Regions from separate parts of the Mesobacillus boroniphilus genome, predicted to be linked through region 2. Evidence: riboswitches for the same ligand, from Rfam matches in the RefSeq annotation. Region 2 holds a riboswitch; each other region holds the start of a gene.

Region 1 (4,791 bases), on a different contig from region 2:
CTGGAAAAGGTTTTGCGGTAGTCGCCGCAGAGGTCAGAAAGCTGGCGGAAGAATCAAACACTGCCACAACGCAAATCTTTGATATGGTCAACCTTCTGAAAAACGGTCTCGATGAAATAGGAGAAGCAGTGAACAAAGGCGGTGCCATCGCGGATGAGCAGATGGAATCAATGAATTTAACAATGAGCGCATTTGGAAATATCGAGTCTAAGGTAACCGGTATTTCGGAAAAAATCACTCAGCTTGTCGAAGGTATGGATGCCTCAAAAGAACTGGGCGCAAGGGTCCTCCACAATGTGGAATCCATCAGTGCGGTCGTCGAGGAGACAGCAGCAGGAAGCGAGGAAATCTCGGCATCGACCACTGAACAATTATCTGCATTTGGAAACCTGTCGAAAAAGGTTACAGACTTGAGGAAGCTGACAAATGAGTTGAATGATTCCGTTACTATTTTTAAGTTTAATAGATAAACTGAAGAGTACCATGGCCGCTGGGGCTGTGGTACTTTTTTATAAGAAGAGCTAAGTGCGACCGAATTGGGGATGTCAACTTCAGGATTGCGACTTGGTCGAAATATTCGTGGATGTGGTCGAATTAATTCCAAAAGTGGTCGAAATATTCGTGGATGTGGTCGATATAATTCAAAATGTGGTCGAAAAAATTGAAAATTCGCCAATATATTGCCTGGGTAAGGGTACCTTAACCATTTACATGGCGATAAATGAGGCGACGGAGGGTGAATTAACTTGAATTTGACATGCAGTATCGATTATATGAGTCTATAATAAAATAAAAGAAATAAGATTTATAGAAATGGGACTGCTTTAGGCACCAATAACAGAAAAGAAGGTGAAGTTTTGAAACAAAGAGATTTATTCTTAGCGTTTTTTCGCGTGGGAATCCTCGGATATGGCGGCGGCCCGTCTTCGATTCCGCTTGTACATAAGGAAGTGGTAGAAAAATATAAATGGATGGACTCTGATGAGTTCGGTGATATCCTTGCCTTGGGAAATGCGCTGCCGGGACCGATTGCCACGAAAATGGCTGGCTATATTGGTTATCGCGTAGGCGGATACCTGGGGATGATCAATGCCCTCGCCGCGACGATGATTCCGGCTATCATTCTGATGATCCTGCTGCTTACAGGACTGAACTCATACAAAGATGAGCCATGGGTGAATGGAATGGCAGAGGCTGTTGTTCCGGTTGTTGCCGTCATGCTTGCTGTCCTGACATGGGATTTCATCAAGAAGTCTGGTAAGTCGAAGCTTGGATGGGGCTGGACAGCCGTGGCCCTTATTGGCAGCCTGGTTCTTCTTCAATTCTTGAACCTGCACCCCGCCATTTTAATTTTTGTATTGCTGCTCGGTGCTTTGCTGAAAAAAGACCCTACTCCATCTGAAAATAAACAAAAGGGAGGGGAGCAGAAATGATTTATTTCCATATATTTTTGGCCTTCTTCATCCCGGGGATACTAGGATATGGCGGTGGTCCTGCCTCCATTCCATTAATCGAAAATGAAGTTGTTGATCGTTATGAATGGATGACAGTTAATGAATTCAGTGAAGTGCTGGCGATGGGGAACGCCCTGCCAGGACCGATTGCAACCAAGATGGCTGGGTATATTGGATATGCTGAAGGCGGCATCCTTGGTGCTATAGTGGGGGTATTTGCCACGGTGGCACCATCCTTGATCCTAATGATCAGTTTGCTCGGACTGTTGATGAAGTTCAAAGATTCCCCGCGTGTCAAAAGGCTGACAATCGTCGTCCGCCCTGTCATTGCCGTACTTTTAGGAGTCATGACCTATGATTTCTTTTTCTCCTCCTATGAAGGGGTCGGCCTGACACAGACAATTCTGATTGGCGGAATCAGCTTCCTCCTTATGGAAAAATTTAAAGTCCACCCCGCCTATATCATCGCGGGATCCCTTGTTTACGGTGCCCTTGTTTTATCGTAAACAAGGGTTTTTCTTTTTCAGAAAAGGCTCTGTTAAAGCCCAATGTTAATTTTAATCTTGTTGATTGTAGTGGAAGGCATGAAGACTCCTGCGGGAGCATGGGACAGGGAGACCCCGCAGGCGCTGAAAGCGCCGAGGAGGCTCCCCGGGCCACCCGCGGAAAGCGAAGTGCCTGGAACGAAAATCAACAGCCTAATTTAATAGAGCCTTTTTAAAAAAATATTTCCTTACTCCCACAATCATGTAAGCGATATCATTAAAAAACATTGGAAAAACTTTGTTGACAAATAAATCAGATAGTTTTAATATTTCAATTATCAAAATTAATTTAATAAGTTACTTATCAAGAGAGACTGAGGGATTAGGCCCTATGACGTCCGGCAACCTCCTTTTTGGAAAGGTGCCACTTCCTACAGAATGTTTTCATTCTGAAAGATAAGTCGTATAGATGTTTACGATGCCTCTTTCTATGAATGAAAGAGGCATTTTTTATTTGGCTCTTTTCTCAAACTTTGCTGCTATTGATTACTAAATAGGAGTGAATGAACTATTTTTCTTCCCAAAGTAGCCTCTTGTTATGAGAAAAGAGCATGCAAACTTAATACCGAACTACAAAATGGCGTTCTATTACGTTAAAGTCGGCTTTAGGATTTTAACAACAATCTTTACGAAAACAGCCTTTTATTTTAAAAAAACGGGGGTGCGAAGCATGATTGAAGTGAAAAACCTGGTGAAGATATATGAAACGAAAAAAGGGTCGGTTACAGGTGTTGACCAAGTTTCATTAAAAGTAGAAAAGGGAGAGATCTACGGAATTGTCGGATACAGCGGGGCTGGCAAAAGTTCTTTGATTAGATGCCTGAATATCCTTGAAAAACCGACATCAGGAGAAATACATATTGACGGTGTAGAGCTTACTTCTTTGAGCAAAAGTGAACTTAGAAAAGCGCGCTTGAAAATCGGGATGATCTTTCAGCATTTTCATCTTGTAAGCGCAAAGACAGTTAGTGAAAACATCGCATTCGCACTGAAAGCAGCAGGTCTTCCGAAAGCAAAAATCCAAGATAGAGTAACTGAGCTTCTTGATATGGTCGGCCTTTCTGATAAAAAAGATGTCTATCCGGCACAATTGTCAGGTGGACAGAAACAGCGCGTTGGCATCGCCAGGGCACTGGCGAATAATCCATCTGTCCTCCTATGTGATGAAGCTACCTCCGCTTTGGATCCAAGCACGACCAAATCAATCCTATCTTTACTTAAAAAGATTAATAGTGAATTAGGCATCACGATTGTCCTCATCACCCACGAGATGGAAGTCGTCAAGACCATCTGTGACAGGATGGCTGTTATGCAAGATGGGAAAATCATTGAAGAAGGGGATGTGTATGAGGTCTTCGCAAATCCGAAACAACCTCTCACAAAGGACTTCGTCAACTCAATCCTACAATTCGAACTGCCGGAAAGATTGCTGGAGGAGCGTCAAGGAAAGCTGATTAAAATCTATTTCCAGGGTGAGATTGCTGAGCAGGGAGTCATCTCTGATGTATTCCAGACCTTTAAGGTTCGCGGCAATATCCTGCATGGGAAGATCGAATATATTCAGGATATTCCATTGGGGATTTTCATCATGGAGGTTTCGGGAGACCAGGTGGAGATTGACCGGGCGATTGCCTACATAGCGGCAAGAACGAAAAACCTGGAGGTGATTGATGATGCTGCTTGATAACCTGATTGCATTGCTGCCGGAATTGAACAAAGCGTTTTTTGAAACAATCTATATGGTCGGCATCTCCATCCTTGTCGCCATTATCGTAGGATTGCCTACTGGGGTACTGCTTTTTGTCACCGATAAAGGACTTTTCCTTGAAAATCAAATTTTTAAAAATATTGCCGGCTTCATCGTCAATATGATTCGCTCGGTTCCATTTATCATCTTGTTGATCGCCCTGCTGCCATTGGCGAATATAATTGCGGGTACGACAATCGGGCCGACAGCCGCATCTGTTTCGTTATCTGTCGCGGCGATTCCATTTTTTGCAAGAATCGTAGAGCAAAGCTTCCGCGAAATCGATAAAGGAGTCATTGAAGCAGCCGTTGCGACAGGTGCTACTCCATGGATGATTATCAAAGATGTCCTGATTCCTGAGGCAAAGCCAGGCATCGTCCAGGGTGTTACCATTACGATCATCAGCCTTGTTGCATACTCCGCAATGGCTGGCATTGTCGGCGGAGGGGGAGTTGGTGACCTGGCGATCCGCTTCGGCTATTACAGATACGACAATACAATCATGATCACGACAGTCATTATCCTTATTTGCCTCGTCCAGCTGATCCAGTTTGGCGGGGACAGGATCGCAAGAATAGTAGACAAAAGATAAATAATAGGGGGTTCTTTTAAAATGAAAAAATTTTTCTTTTCAGTAGTGTTGTTATTATCAATCGGGTTGCTTGCTGCATGCGGCAGCGACTCAGCATCCAGCGGTGATGCGAAAGCAGACGCAAAACAAGTGATATTCGGTGCGACATCCGGTCCATATAGCGATATGGTCACAAAGGGCATCAAGCCTCTTCTTGAGAAAAAAGGCTATGAAGTTAAGGTAGTCGAATTCAGCGACTACATCCAGCCAAACCTGGCTTTGTCAAAAGGTGATCTTGACGCTAACCTGTTCCAGCACAAGGTCTATATGGAAAACTTCGCGAAAGAACATAAGCTTGAGCTATCGGAAGTCATCGTCGTGCCAACCGCACCAATGGGGATTTACTCTAAAAAGTTCAATTCACTGGATGAAGTCGCGGAGGGTTCTGCCATTGCGATTCCAAATGACCCAACA
Region 2 (4,791 bases):
TTCTAAGCCCAATTTTAGAGATGGTACATTATATTGGATGGGAATACTTTTCAACTGTTCCTCGGTGGCATTCCCAGTTTGTTCAACTCTCTCTAGTTTGCTTGTATCGAGCGCATCGTTTTGTTTTTGCTGGCAGCCGAAAAGCAATAATACAAGGACTATAGGAATAAAAGATAACTTTTTCATCTGTTCTCCCCCTTTATGTTTTAATACGGAAGAACCCTTGATAAGTTTCAAATATTTCCCAAAACATTCATGTCATCTTGTCACTGTCCCATACTCTACAGCCAGCTCTTCTCCTAAAAACTTTGCCAGCTCGAGCATGCCAAATTTCCCTGCTTTTGCTTCAGCATCTGAATTATAATTTGTATTTGTATTGATATCGTAAGTGAAAATTTCCCCTGATTCATTTCTGATGAATTCAATACCAGCAACATTTATATTATTTACTTCTAGTACTCTCTTATATTTTTCAATGATTGGGTCGTCGAATCCATCGATAACCAGGAATTTCGGCTTTTCTTCAACTTCTTCCCCAACAGGGCAGAAAAGGTCTCCGATTTTGCAGGCATCAGCCGGGCACAATTCAAACCCTTCAGATGTATCAACTCTCACCGCATAAATAAACTCTCCGCCGACAAATTCGCATCTTGTAATATAGCTTTCCGGGGACTGGACATATTCCTGGATCAGCGTCACACCATCAACCGGTTCTTCAAAAGAAGGTCCATCAACATATGACTTCAGTGCTTCAATCGATTGAAACAGCTGAACCCCAAGACCTTTTCCAGCGCGATTATGCTTAGTTATAAATGCTTTCCCGTCAAATTCCTTCGCAGCATCTAATAGCTGTTTTTTCCCGACAGCCGCAATTGTCCTCGGAGTCCTTACACCATGCTTGTTCAGCTCAAGATATTGCTTAACCTTGCTTACCTCCAGTTCCAACGCCCGGGATCCGTTATACACCTTCCTTCCATGGGTTTCCAGCCATGATAAAACCTGTGCCGTATATTCAGGGGCGAAGCGATGTCCTCTTGTATGAGAAGAAGCACTCATTCTGCTATAAAAAATCCCCTCAGGTGGTTCCTTTGATAAATCAAGGAGCCCCTCGTCAAGATGCCATTCTTCAAATGGAACTCCCAGCTCTTCCAGCCGCCTTGTCAAATGGACTGTCCATTCGCTATTTTCATGGATAATGTATACTTTACTCATTATTTCTTCATCTCCATAGTCTAAATTTTATCAAACACTCACTTGCTTCCTTTTTGCCTCAACAAGCGGCATTACCTGACTAGCAAAGCGTTCCATTTCCTCGAGCTGCGGGGAGAATTGCAGTAATAGCAAGCCTAAACCTGCTTCTTCATACTGTAAAATCCGCTCGGCGATTTGCTCTGGTGTACCGACTAAATTCGGCCGCAATCCACGGTTCGATACAGAATAATCTTGGAGGTGAATCTGCTGTTCAAGCTGAGACTTACTCGTAAAATCTTTAAAACCTGCATATGCACTGGATTCTTTAACATCCGTGATACGCCCCAATTCAGCAATGGCTTCCTCCTCTGTATCCCGGCAAATGACATAAGCAGCCATTCCGAACACTGATAGTTCTGGATTTGGAGTTGATGCCCTGCGTGTAATCATATCCGTTATTTTCCGCTGTATTTCTTTTACTGTCCCGCCATGCATGACATAGGCATCGCATTTTTCTATAATCGTCTGCTTCCCTTTCTCGCTTTCTCCGCCGGCGTATAAAATCGGATTCGGGCGCTGGACTGGTTTCGGAAACAGCTTCGTGTCCTTCAAATCGTAAAACTTACCTTCATAAGAGAAGCTATCTTCACTCCATAGTCCCTTGAGTAAATCAATGAACTCTGTAGTCCGTTCATATCTTTCATCATGTTCGGTAAAAATCCCGCCGTACTGGCGTGCCTCTTCCTCCCACCATGCTGAAACTACATTAAGAGTAAAACGACCGTTGCTGATTTGATCTATGTTTGCTGCCATCTTTGCTGTTACTGCAGGATTATGGAAACCTGGCCTTACAGCAGCCATGATCTCGATTTTTTCAGTTACAGAAGCCAGAGCAGCAGCTGTAGTCCAAGCTTCAAGGGAGTCATGCTCAGGACCTTTGATATCATTCAGATATAACTCTGCTATCAAAGTGGTTGAATAGCCCCATTTTTCTGCTGATTGAATCACCTGCTTTGCATAATCAAAGGTAGGCGGCATGTTTTCATCCTCTGCATTCCTAAGCCATCCGCCAAAAATCGGCAGCCAAAATCCATATTTCATCTCAATCTCTCCACTTCTTATTTAATCACAACTTAACCAACCTGATAAGTCGGTTTTATAAAAAAACATTAGAGGCTCATAAATAAGCCTCCTAACATAAAAAGCTCCCTTCTTTAAGAAGAGAGCCTTAGAATACTCTCTTCTCATCTTTCAGACAAAATTGTCCGCAGGAATTGGCACAGTATTCGTTCAGAACCTGTTGCCGAGGTTTCGCAGGGCCTTTCCCTCCACCTCTCTTGATAAGAAGATATCATATATTAATTTTAATTTATTAAAGTGATAATATTCTAAATTCATCCAAAAGTCAATTCGTTTATCGAAACATTTTTTATATTCCTAGTGGAAATCCCGACAGAAATTTATTGACCCTCTGTGAGGCCTCCGTCAGCCTTTCTGGAGGCTGAACCATAGCAATTCTCACATACCCTTCTCCTTGTTTGCCAAAAGCATCACCAGGAACCACGACAATCCCTTCCTCATCAATCAGCTTGAAGGCAAAATCACGGGATTTCCAGCCGGTCGGAATTTTAGCCCACACAAACATCGTTGCCGGAGAATTGGCCACTTGCCATCCGCTATTCCGAAACCCGGATACTAAAGCATCTCGCCGAACTTCATACTGTTTTAGCTGATCCTTCAGGAAAGAATAATCAGAAGTCAATGCAGCAATTGCTGCTTTTTGAATTGGATAGAAAATTCCATAATCGATATGTGATTTAAATGAGGCAAGAAGATTAATAACTTGAGAATTCCCGGCAACATAGCCAATGCGGCAGCCTGCCATATTGAAAGTTTTGGAGAGTGAGTTGAACTCTACTCCGACCTCCTTTGCACCGGGTACAGATAAGAAGCTTATTTGCGGGTTATTATCATAAATCAATTCAGAATAGGCGAAGTCATGTACGACCAAGATGTTATGTATTCTGGCGAACTGAACCACCTCTTCAAAAAAGCTGCGATCTGCCAGTGCGGTGACTGGATTTCCAGGATAGCTCAAGATTATCATCTTCGTCTTTTGTAAAATTTCAAGAGGAATATCATTAAGCTGCGGCAGGAAATTATTTCCCTCCAGCAAAGGCATTGGATAAATAGTTCCGCCTGCAATTGTTACGCTAGCTTCATAGATTGGATAACCTGGATCTGGAACAAGTACATAATCACCAGGATCAATGATTGCAGTAGCAAGATGGGCAAGACCATCCTGAGAGCCCATTAGCTGCAGGACTTCGGTTTCAGCTTCAAGTTCAACCGAATAACGCTGCTGGTAAAAATATTTAACTGCCTCATTAAATTCACTTATTCCCTTTAGCGTGTATCCATATTTCCCTGGATCCAGTGAATACTTTACAAGCTCATCAATGACAAAAGGAGGCGGCGAAAAATCCGGACTCCCTATACTCAGGTCGATCACATCTTTCCCTTTCATTAAGGCAGTCTGCTTACGGTCTACCACTTCCTGAAAAATACTTGAAGTCATTTTTCTAATCTTTTCCGATCCGTAGAGATTCATGGGAATTCCCCTTTACTGTTTATTTCTTTAACGCTGTAAATTGTTAGAACTTTTAAAATATAAATTCGATTATATCAGGGTCCCTTTTTCAATTCTAGTAAAAAATAAAAAAATGAGCTGCTTTAGCAGCTCATTAAGTAACTTCCATATCAAAACAATAGATGTGCGATTGGCGCTACAATGATGAGAGTTAGGATAGTCCTCTGAACCCAGATGACTACCAATTTTCGCAGGCTGATGGGTATTTCTGTCGACATAATGCTTGGAATCAGCGCAGAGAAAAAGATAATAGCTGACACAGAAACAACACCGATGACAAACTTTGTGATCATGGGGGCTTCTGTTACAAGCAAGGCAGGCAGGAACATTTCAGCAATTTCGATTGCGGATGCCTTAGCTGCCAGCATTGGCTCTGGAATCTGGAGGATTAATGTAAATGGGTAGAAAATATAGCCAATAATATCGAACACTGGGGTGAATTCCGCTAATACGAGCCCTAACAATCCTACAGAAAGAATCGACGGCAAAATTCCCATCGTCATAATGAGTCCATCCCGCAAGTTATCCAAAATGTTTTTTCCAAGTGCAGGCGCCTTGTTCGATGCGCTCATAGCACCAGCCCATGCCGTTTTCAAGCGATGTTCCTTCACCGGTTCTTCAGGTACTCCTTTGCCCTCATAATATTCATCACTAACCGTTCGCAAAGGGCGCAACCTCACCGTGATAGCGGTTACAAGAAACGTAACTAAAAGCGTTGTCCAGAAATACGTGTTCCACACTTCCATTAATCCTAAAGTTTTTGCGACAACAATCATAAATGTAACAGAAACAGTCGAGAAACCTGTTGCGATAATGGTGGCTTCTTTTATAGTATACTTACCTTCCTTGAACACGCGATTGGTAATCAGAAGGCCGATTGAATAGCTTCCTACAAAGGAAGCTACGGCATCAATCGCAGCCCTTCCTGGTGTCTTCCATACAGGTCGCAT
Region 3 (4,791 bases), on a different contig from region 2:
AAATTACCCGCATACAGGAGGTGTAAACCTAATGTCCAACGTTTATTAAATGTTTCGAAATGCTGAAACGGCTTCCTTCTGTATCGAAGAAACCCTCTTCAAGTTCTCCGCAGTTGCAGTCAATTCTCTCACGGTGTCTCCCTGGTTCGTGAATCCTGCAGCCATTTCTGATATTCCTGCTGAATTTGTATGTAAAATTGACATTGACTCCCGGTTCATCGTAGTCAGCTCGGAAGTTTGCTCTTTAAGGTCATCTGCATAGTGCGCAATCCTGTCAATTTCCCTCTGGATGGAAAGGATTCCTTCCCTCATATCAGAATACTGCTCATGTACATTCGAGAATAACCTGCTTCCTTTCTGCACCTCTGAATTTCCGCCAGCCATTACTTCAACCATTTTAATTATTTCTGTTCTCACACTTTCAATTACACTCTGGATTTGTTTAGATGCTTGAAGAGATTGTTCAGCCAGAGCCCTGACTTCGCCGGCCACAACAGCGAATCCTTTTCCCTGTTCCCCAGCCCGGGCTGCCTCGATTGCCGCATTCAATGCTAAAAGATTCGTTTGATTAGAGATGCCAGAGATAATGCTGACGATTTGATCAATTTCATTCGTTTTTTCAGCTAATTTTTCCGCATTAACAGCAGCCTCGCTGGTGATATGGTTCATATGTTCAATTTGTGCACTCGTTTGACCAATTAACTCCATGCCCACTCCGCTTTTTGCGACGTTGGCCGAGGACATTGCATCAATGGCATTGGCCAGTTCTGCAATTTCTTTGATCCTGTCTTCCATATTTTCAGCAATTTCATTCAGATAAGTATATTGCTCTTGTTGCCGCTCGGCCCCAGCAGAGATTTGCATAATGGAAGAATTGATTCTATCGCTCTCTTTTTCATGCTCATGAGAACTTTCATAAAGCTTAATGGCTGAATCAAGAATCAATCCGGTGTTACTTTGGCTTTGCGAAACAAGAACACGTAACTTTTCAATCATTTCATTGAAATGGGATGTGAGCATACCCATTTCATCCATAGTTCCGCTTTCAATCTGTATCGATAGATCGCCATTAACCATTTTCTTGGTGGCATCCGTTAAACGATCAATTGGCCGGAAAACGTTCTGAAAAAGGATCAATATAAAAACAATGCAGCCAATTGATATAAGTGTTCCAGCAATAGTAGTTGAATACAAACTCTTTGACACTAATTCGGATGTGCCAGAGCTATCTTTATAATGATTCAACAAATAAAAATTATAAACTGTTGATATTGCATATACGAAAAATAACATGCCGAAAAATGAAAAAACCTTAGTCTTTAACGAAATATTAACAAGTCTGCGCATCCTGCCCGCTCCTTTTAACCTTCAACAAACTCTTAGGGGTACTAGTATATTCTTCCTATAATATCGGAATGATTGAAATATTATTAACCCCTTCCCCCATCTTTCTCACGAGTTTTCCAGCGCCGTCACAAATTGTTCGATAATATCAGCTGGGTTTTCGATCCCAACGGAAATCCTGACTAATCGATACGTAATGCCAAGCTCTGCTTGAGCCTCTGGAGGCAGTGCGCGATGGGAGGTTTTCAGTGGATGAGAGACAGTCGTTTCTACTCCCGCAAGTGTTGGGACAATTTTTATCCATCCAAGCGATTTGAAAAACTGGTCTGTATCCACGTGTTCTGCCAGTTCAACCGTCACGATGGCACCGAAGCCTTTTTCACCTTCAGCAAATGGATAGTAAACCTTTGCGACATTCTGATGTTCACTCAAACCGTCAGCCAGCAACCTGGCATTCTCCGATTGAGCCTTCATCCTTAACGCGAGAGTCTTCAAGCCCCTGCAAGTCAGCCACGCTTCAAACGGACTAAGGTTCGCACCAAGATTCACGATTCTTGCACGCGCTTCTGCAATCAGTTCCTTTTTGCCAACGACGACACCTGAAGTGACATCACTGTGACCTCCAATGTATTTCGTCGCGCTGTGGACGACCAGGTCGGCTCCGAGTAAAAACGGGCGGACATGCAGTGGTGTAGCGAAAGTATTATCAACTAATACAGTAAGACTTTTTCTCTTTGCCAGCTCAATGACTTCCTCCAATTTTTCAACACGGAGGAGCGGATTCGTGATTGATTCGGTGTAAAGAAGCTTCGTATTGGGTTTGATCGCCTGTTCGACTCTGTCCAACTCGGAAAAAGATACAAATGTCGTTTCGACTCCAAAGCGTTCAAGCTCGGCTTTCAGCATATGGAAACTCCCTCCATATACATCATCAGCCGCAACGATATGATCACCATTCTTCACTACTGCTAGGACACCTGCTAAGATGGCAGCTAAACCTGAGGAAGCCGCTACCCCATCTTCCGCGTACTCAAGCGCCGCAACGGATTGACCAAGTTCATCTGTATTCGGATTTCCTACCCTTGAATACAAGTAATTTCCTTCTCCCTGATAAAAGCCCTCAAGCTCATCAAGGTCATTAAAGGTAAATGCCGACGTCTGATAAATCGGTGTCGCCTTGCTTTTAATCCCCTTTGGCTTGTTATGTATTGAATGCAGTACTTCCGTTTCAAATCTTTTTTCCATATGCTCACCTGCTTTTATAATAGTAAGGCTTTTTCCGAATGTGGATGCAAAACCACGAAAAAAGCCTATAATAAAAACCTCTCCCAATTAGGAGAGGTTTCTGTTCAATCAGCCTCTCTTATCTTCAGACTGCATCTTCAGGATTTAGCACCTTTCATTTTGAATATGAAGGTTGCCGGGGTTCACAGGGCCTGTCCCTCCGCCGCTCTGGATAAGAGTTATTTCGGTTCTGAAAATAGTTTTTAATAGCTGCAGTATACCAGCACCACTGGCAGCTCGTCAATGACAGTTACCAGACCGGAAACTCAATCTTCCGGGTCACTGTCAAGCAAGTCCCACGGCGTTATTACGCCAATTGGCTTCCCATGGCGGTCACCCGTTTCCGTGATGATGACTGCCTGCAGCTTCTTGCCTCTTGTATGGTAACGCTCGAACAATTCTTCAATATGATACAAGGATGCATCCTCATCAACAAAGGTCACAAAATAATTTTTCCCCTTCGTCAACAGTTCTTTGACACGGACATCCTCGAAATGCACCACACTGTCGGAAAAATGCTTCGCCATCCACTGGATGATCTCCGTGGAAGTCAGTAAGGCAATATACTTATCATCCTTGTCATAAACAGGGAATCTTGTAAAATCAAACTTATTAATTACCTTTAGAACATCTTTAAGATAGGCATCCTCATAATAGTAAAACACAGGGCAGGTCGCGATCGACAAAGCTGTCTGAGGTTTCTCAAACTCCCTGGCAATCTCCTCAATCCGTTCGACCACCTCAATATGCGGCTCGGCAATATAATAATCAGCGTTCACCCGCTCATGGACAATCGCATTGCGAAGCTTTGCAAACTGGTGCAGCTCACTTTTATATTTACGTACTAATGAATGATTTTTATAGCCGGAGTACAGAAGCTCGACAAATGCATCGCTGTCCGTCCCCTTCACCATTTCCTTCAACGCTTTATGAATTCTGTTAAATGCCGTTTCGAATTTTCCGGACTGCTCCTTATGCTTCACCTCATGGTCTCCTGAAGCTTTAGCTCCTGAATCGGGATTTTGATTCGATGAATTCCTACCACTCTCATAGGCACGCTTTTTCCCGTTGCTGTTTTTGGATTGATTGGAGGATGGTTTGCCATTACCGTTATCAGCCTGCATGGAAGATGAGTTACCATTACCGCTGTTAGATTGATTCGGTGACTTTCCATTTTCGCTTCCTTTATTGCCATCATGCGTTTGATTTTTTTCACTAACACGCTTCAACCTGTTTTCCTCTTTTTCCTGCGGCTTAGGGTTAGTTCTCATATATGACTTTTTCTTATTGTTACCAGTCTGATGATTCTTCTTGTTTTTGGAACCTGACTGTTGATTATTTGATCTATGTTTAAACTGAGTATTGTTAGCCAAAATAGCCCCTCCGTAATTTCAATTAACTTCCCCTTCTCATTACCCCAATTACCGGTTTTACTAATCATGGATATATAATGTAAAAATACCAGATACACTTTAAAGTTTGATACAATAAGTATAGTACATACATTACTAATTCATAGAAGATATTTTTAATAGAAAAGGGTTTGATATTTAGTGGCTGCAACGAAGAAAAAAAGAGTGATCAAAGAGATAACACAGCTTGTGACGATAACTCTCGGGGCAATTATCGCGGCATTCGGGCTTGATATGTTCCTCGTTCCTAACGCGATCCTTGACGGCGGGGTCATCGGGCTTTCGATTATCGCCGCGGAACTGACTAATATCTCGATGAGTATATTCCTTATTGTGTTTAACCTGCCTTTCCTTTATATCGGGTATCGGAGAATGGGCCTGAAATTCACGCTTCGCACCTTATATGGAGTCATTATTTTATCCATCTCGACTGCTTATTTACATCACTTTGACGCTGTGACGGATGATTTATTTTTAGCAACCATCATCGGCGCGGTTATCCTTGGAACGGGTGTCGGTTTGGTCATCCGAGCAGGTGGCGCACTGGACGGAACTGAAATCATCGCCATCCTTGTCAGCAAAAAGCGCACCGTTTCTGTTGGACAGATTGTCATGGTCATGAACCTGTTCATCTTCATACTGGCTGCCTTGCTCGTGTTTAGCTGGGAAACAGCCATGTACTCAATCATCACCTATTTCATCGCATTCAAGATGATTGACGTCGTCGTCGAAGGGATGGAAGAGCTTAAAT
Region 4 (4,791 bases), 1.6 Mb from region 2:
AACCGATTCTCTTTGTAAAATAATGCCCTGGCTCAAGCTTGTAGATGCCTTCAGACATTGTATTAGGTTCTGGAACGAACTGATACGTTAAATAGTGCTGAAGTGCCTTGTAATCAAGAACGTCATTCTCAAGTGCTAGCAGGATGCTCTTTTTCTCAGAACCGAAGAACGTGCGGTCGCCATCTTCAAAGTAGAAGAAAGGCTTGATGCCGAAATGGTCACGCGCACCATAAAGAACCTGCTCCTGTTTATCCCAAATGACAAACGCGAACATTCCGCGCAGCTTGTCGACAGCCTGTTCTTTCAGGTGGCTGTAAAGAGCAATGATTACTTCGGTGTCAGAGTGAGTCTCAAAGGTCAGGCCTTCTTCCATCAACTCTTCACGAAGCTCAAGATAATTGTAGATTTCCCCATTGAAAATGATCCAGTAGCGCTCATTTTCGTAGGTTAATGGCTGATGGCCAGCCTCAAGGTCAATGATGCTCAGACGGCGGAAGCCGAACTGGATATGCTCGTCATAGAAATACCCATCATCATCCGGTCCACGATGGGTGATGATGTCATTCATATTTTTAAACAGCTGCTTATCATCGCTGCTGAATTCCTGTGCATTTTCATGTACACAACCGATAAAGCCACACATTATGTACTTCACCTTCTCCATTTCAGAAAAAATTTATTGTTATTTTCCAGTGATTTTACTATCTAAAAACATACCATCTAATACTATCATTAATCGCAAAATTTTTGCAGTAAAATCTGAGGGAAATTTAAGGTAATACTCTATTTTACACCTTTTGGACCATTCGCAAACCTGAGGAATTTCTGCCTCTCTCCTGATTAGACGGCAAATAATAAGGGGAGTTACATATTTCTATGCAACTCCCCTTTGATTTTATTTTCCTTGAGCTTGAGTGCGAAGTGCCTCAGCCTTGTCTGTACGCTCCCATGGAAGGTCAACGTCAGAACGGCCGAAGTGTCCATAAGCAGCTGTCTGCTTGTAGATTGGCTTGCGCAGGTCAAGCATGTTGATGATACCAGCCGGGCGAAGGTCGAAGTTGTTTTCAACAACGTCGATCAATACGTCTTCGCTCACTTTGCCTGTACCGAATGTATCGATTGAGATGGATACCGGACGGGCAACACCGATTGCGTATGCAAGCTGAACTTCAACTTTGTCAGCAAGACCAGCAGCTACGATGTTCTTAGCAACGTAACGTGCAGCGTATGCAGCTGAACGGTCAACTTTTGTAGGATCCTTACCAGAGAAAGCGCCGCCGCCGTGACGAGCGTATCCGCCGTAAGTATCAACGATGATTTTACGGCCAGTCAAACCAGCATCACCCTGTGGTCCGCCGATTACGAAACGGCCAGTTGGGTTGATGAAGTATTTTGTATTTTCGTCAATCAATTCTGATGGTACAACAGGATTGATGACATGTTCTTTAAGATTGCGCTGGATTTGCTCAAGCGAAACTTCTGGGTGGTGCTGAGTTGAGATAACGATTGTATCGATGCGGACAGGCTTGTCGTTCTCATCGTATTCAACTGTTACCTGAGTTTTTCCGTCTGGACGAAGGTAAGGTAGGATTTCTTCCTTACGTACTTCAGTCAGGCGGCGAGAAATCTTATGTGCCAATGAAATCGGTAGAGGCATAAGCTCTTTTGTTTCGTTGCAGGCAAACCCGAACATTAAGCCCTGGTCTCCAGCTCCGATTGCTTCGATTTCTTCATCTGACATTTGGCCTTCACGTGCTTCAAGAGCCTGGTCAACACCCATTGCGATATCAGCAGACTGCTCGTCGATTGAAGTCAAAACTGCGCAAGTTTCAGAGTCGAAGCCGTACTTAGCGCGAGTGTAGCCAATTTCCTTAACTGTTTCACGAACAATTTTCGGAATATCTACGTATGTAGATGTAGTGATTTCCCCTGCAACTAGTACAAGGCCTGTTGTAACTGATGTTTCAGCAGCAACACGGGCGTTAGCATCCTTAGCAAGGATCGCATCCAAAATCGCGTCAGAGATCTGGTCGCAAATTTTATCCGGATGGCCTTCTGTTACTGATTCAGAAGTGAACAAACGGCGTTTGTTTGACATCTGAGTTCCTCCCTCATTTATAAAAATAGATCGAGGCTGTCCCAATACAGACCTCGGGTTGATACGGTACTCATTCCCTATGTAGTATGAAATAAACGCTGAGTTTTTATTAGAAAAATTTGTTTAAGATTCATGGTGAATTTCTTTTTTCCTAATTTCACCCACGGGAGCAATGACACCTAAGAAGGCAGTCCATCAGCATTTCCATGCATCGGACAGAAAAAAGCAATATAAAAAACCTCTCCAATTACGAGGAAAGGTTTAAGCTTAAATCCGCGCCTTTCGCTCTTATCGTTCAAGGGCAGTTCCCTTGCGTCAGGTTAGCACCTTTGCCCGGAAAAGATCAGCAATCAAAAGCTGTTTTTTTCTCGTTTGCAGGTTGCTGGGTTTCATTGGGCCTGTCCCTCCACCAGCTCGGGATAAGAGAGTATCCGTTCAAGTCCAAATCATAACGAAACTAGAATTGCATGTCAATGATTTTCTCATTAAATTTGTCGATTGTTGTTGAAAGTTTTTTTGTAATGCTCTTTTCTCAAACTTTGTTGCTATTGACTACAAAATAGGAGTGAATGAACTATTTTTCTACTCAAAGTAGCCTCATGTTATGAGAAAAGAGCATACAAACTTAATACCGAACTACAAAATTGCGTTCTATTACGTTAAAATCGGCTTTAGGATTTTAACAACACTCTTTACGAAAACAGCCTTTTGTAAAATAAAAAGGTCACGAAAAGGATCCTTTTCGCTTGACTATATAAAGAAAGAATTATATAACGCAAGTTAGGTACAAGGTAATTTTTCTATTGATTAGTATAGATTAATTGAACAAATGTGTTATACTAATACCGAGATGTAAACACTTACAAATTATCAATATTTTAAAAAAGGAAGGTATTCTCCGATGAATGTTGTAGGAATATCAAATGAACTTTCAGCTTTATTAAAAGGAAGCAATGTCCAGGTCCAGTTATCCGTTCCCCAGCTTGTTGAAAAAGTCCTGAACCGCAACGAAGGACTCCTGACTTCAACTGGTGCCGTAAGAGCAACAACTGGTAAGTATACTGGCCGTTCACCTAAAGATAAATTCATTGTCGAAGAAGAATCCGTGAAGGATAAAATTGACTGGGGCTCTGTCAACCAGCCGATTTCCGAGGAATCTTTCACAAAGCTATATAATAAGGTATTGAATTTCCTAAAAGAAAAAGAGGAATTTTTTGTTTTCAAAGGCTTCGCAGGTGCTGACACAAAATACCGCCTTCCAATCCAGGTCATCAATGAATACGCTTGGCACAACCTTTTTGCACATCAATTGTTCATCCGTCCAAGTGAGGAAGAGCTTGTTGACCATGAAGCAGGATTCACGGTCATCTCAGCGCCGAATTTCAAAGCTGACCCAGAGGTTGATGGCACGAATTCCGAGACATTCATCATCGTTTCCTTTGAACAGCGTGTTGTACTGATTGGCGGAACTGAATATGCAGGAGAAATGAAAAAGTCGATTTTCTCTGTCATGAATTACCTTCTGCCTGAAAACGGCATCCTTTCCATGCACTGCTCTGCAAATGTGGGACGCGAAGGCGATGTTGCATTGTTCTTCGGCCTTTCCGGAACAGGAAAGACAACTTTGTCTGCTGATAACAATCGCCGCCTGATTGGTGATGACGAGCATGGCTGGTCAGCTAACGGCGTCTTTAACATCGAGGGTGGATGCTATGCAAAATGCATCAACTTATCCAAAGAAAAAGAACCGCAAATCTTTGATGCAATCCGGTTCGGATCTGTACTTGAAAATGTCGTTATCGATGAAGAAACGCGTGTAGCGGATTATGATGATGGCAGTCTTACAGAAAACACTCGCGCTGCCTATCCAATCCAGGCAATCGATAACATCGTGGATCCGAGCATTGCCGGACATCCAAACGCGATCGTATTCCTGACTGCTGATGCTTTCGGAGTCTTGCCTCCAATCGCTAAGCTAACGAAGGAACAAGCAATGTACCATTTCTTGAGCGGATATACATCAAAGCTAGCTGGCACGGAACGCGGCATCACTTCACCGCAAGCAACGTTCTCGACTTGCTTCGGCTCACCTTTCCTTCCGCTTGCAGCAACAAGATATGCGGAAATGCTTGGTGAAAAAATCGATGAGCACAACGCTAAAGTATTCCTTGTCAACACAGGATGGACAGGCGGAGAGTACGGTACTGGAAGCCGCATGAAGCTTGCTTTCACGCGTGCGATGGTCCAGGCAGCACTTGAAGGTGAACTGAACAATGTGGAAACAGTGAAAGACGAAATCTTCGGCCTTGACATCCCGCTTCATGTACCAGGTGTACCGGACGATGTCCTTCAGCCAGTCAAGACATGGAGCGACAAAGACGCTTACTTTAAAAAAGCCAACGAGCTTGCTGGGAAGTTCCGTAAGAATTTCAAGAAGTTCTCGAACGTACCGTCAGAGATCGAAGAAAAAGGCGGACCAACAGCGAAGTAATAAGAAAAGCGCAAGCGCCTTGGTCAGCCCCGACAAGCGCTGCCCGCTCGATAACGCCACATCGTGTGGCTGGCGGGTCTAGCACATCCTGTGCCACGGAGGGCCAACCGGTGAAGTCGTTCTTTGACTTCATTGGGCGGACCGAAACCGAAAAGTTTAGCCGACTGTCCAGAAACGCAGAAACTGGAGACTCCGCCGGCAG

Evidence for each region. A riboswitch is a leader RNA that binds a small molecule or an ion and turns the genes downstream of it on or off. The one in region 2 is predicted to bind S-adenosylmethionine.
Region 1: another riboswitch for S-adenosylmethionine. It lies ahead of DYI25_RS16780 (methionine ABC transporter ATP-binding protein); the one in region 2 lies ahead of DYI25_RS04705 (LLM class flavin-dependent oxidoreductase).
Region 3: another riboswitch for S-adenosylmethionine. It lies ahead of DYI25_RS19530 (trans-sulfuration enzyme family protein); the one in region 2 lies ahead of DYI25_RS04705 (LLM class flavin-dependent oxidoreductase).
Region 4: another riboswitch for S-adenosylmethionine. It lies ahead of metK (methionine adenosyltransferase); the one in region 2 lies ahead of DYI25_RS04705 (LLM class flavin-dependent oxidoreductase).

The regions. Positions count from the first base shown of each region.
Region 1 covers NZ_QTKX01000002.1:797,759-802,549, forward strand. Annotated here, with positions in the region: gene DYI25_RS16765 (methyl-accepting chemotaxis protein) at 1-470, shown strand, start outside; gene DYI25_RS16770 (chromate transporter) at 858-1,433, shown strand; gene DYI25_RS16775 (chromate transporter) at 1,430-1,960, shown strand; SAM riboswitch class I at 2,298-2,402, shown strand; gene DYI25_RS16780 (methionine ABC transporter ATP-binding protein) at 2,670-3,683, shown strand; gene DYI25_RS16785 (methionine ABC transporter permease) at 3,673-4,338, shown strand; gene DYI25_RS16790 (MetQ/NlpA family ABC transporter substrate-binding protein) at 4,360-4,791, shown strand, end outside.
Region 2 covers NZ_QTKX01000001.1:934,319-939,109, reverse strand. Annotated here, with positions in the region: gene DYI25_RS04715 (hypothetical protein) at 1-186, opposite strand, end outside; gene DYI25_RS04710 (ATP-grasp domain-containing protein) at 259-1,212, opposite strand; gene DYI25_RS04705 (LLM class flavin-dependent oxidoreductase) at 1,243-2,292, opposite strand; SAM riboswitch class I at 2,433-2,538, opposite strand; gene DYI25_RS04700 (LL-diaminopimelate aminotransferase) at 2,621-3,802, opposite strand; gene DYI25_RS04695 (YjiH family protein) at 3,952-4,791, opposite strand, start outside.
Region 3 covers NZ_QTKX01000003.1:450,188-454,978, reverse strand. Annotated here, with positions in the region: gene DYI25_RS19535 (methyl-accepting chemotaxis protein) at 46-1,347, opposite strand; gene DYI25_RS19530 (trans-sulfuration enzyme family protein) at 1,453-2,589, opposite strand; SAM riboswitch class I at 2,705-2,807, opposite strand; gene DYI25_RS19525 (CBS domain-containing protein) at 2,895-4,001, opposite strand; gene DYI25_RS19520 (YitT family protein) at 4,182-4,791, shown strand, end outside.
Region 4 covers NZ_QTKX01000001.1:2,516,121-2,520,911, forward strand. Annotated here, with positions in the region: gene asnB (asparagine synthase (glutamine-hydrolyzing)) at 1-643, opposite strand, end outside; gene metK (methionine adenosyltransferase) at 896-2,098, opposite strand; SAM riboswitch class I at 2,384-2,524, opposite strand; gene pckA (phosphoenolpyruvate carboxykinase (ATP)) at 3,000-4,589, shown strand.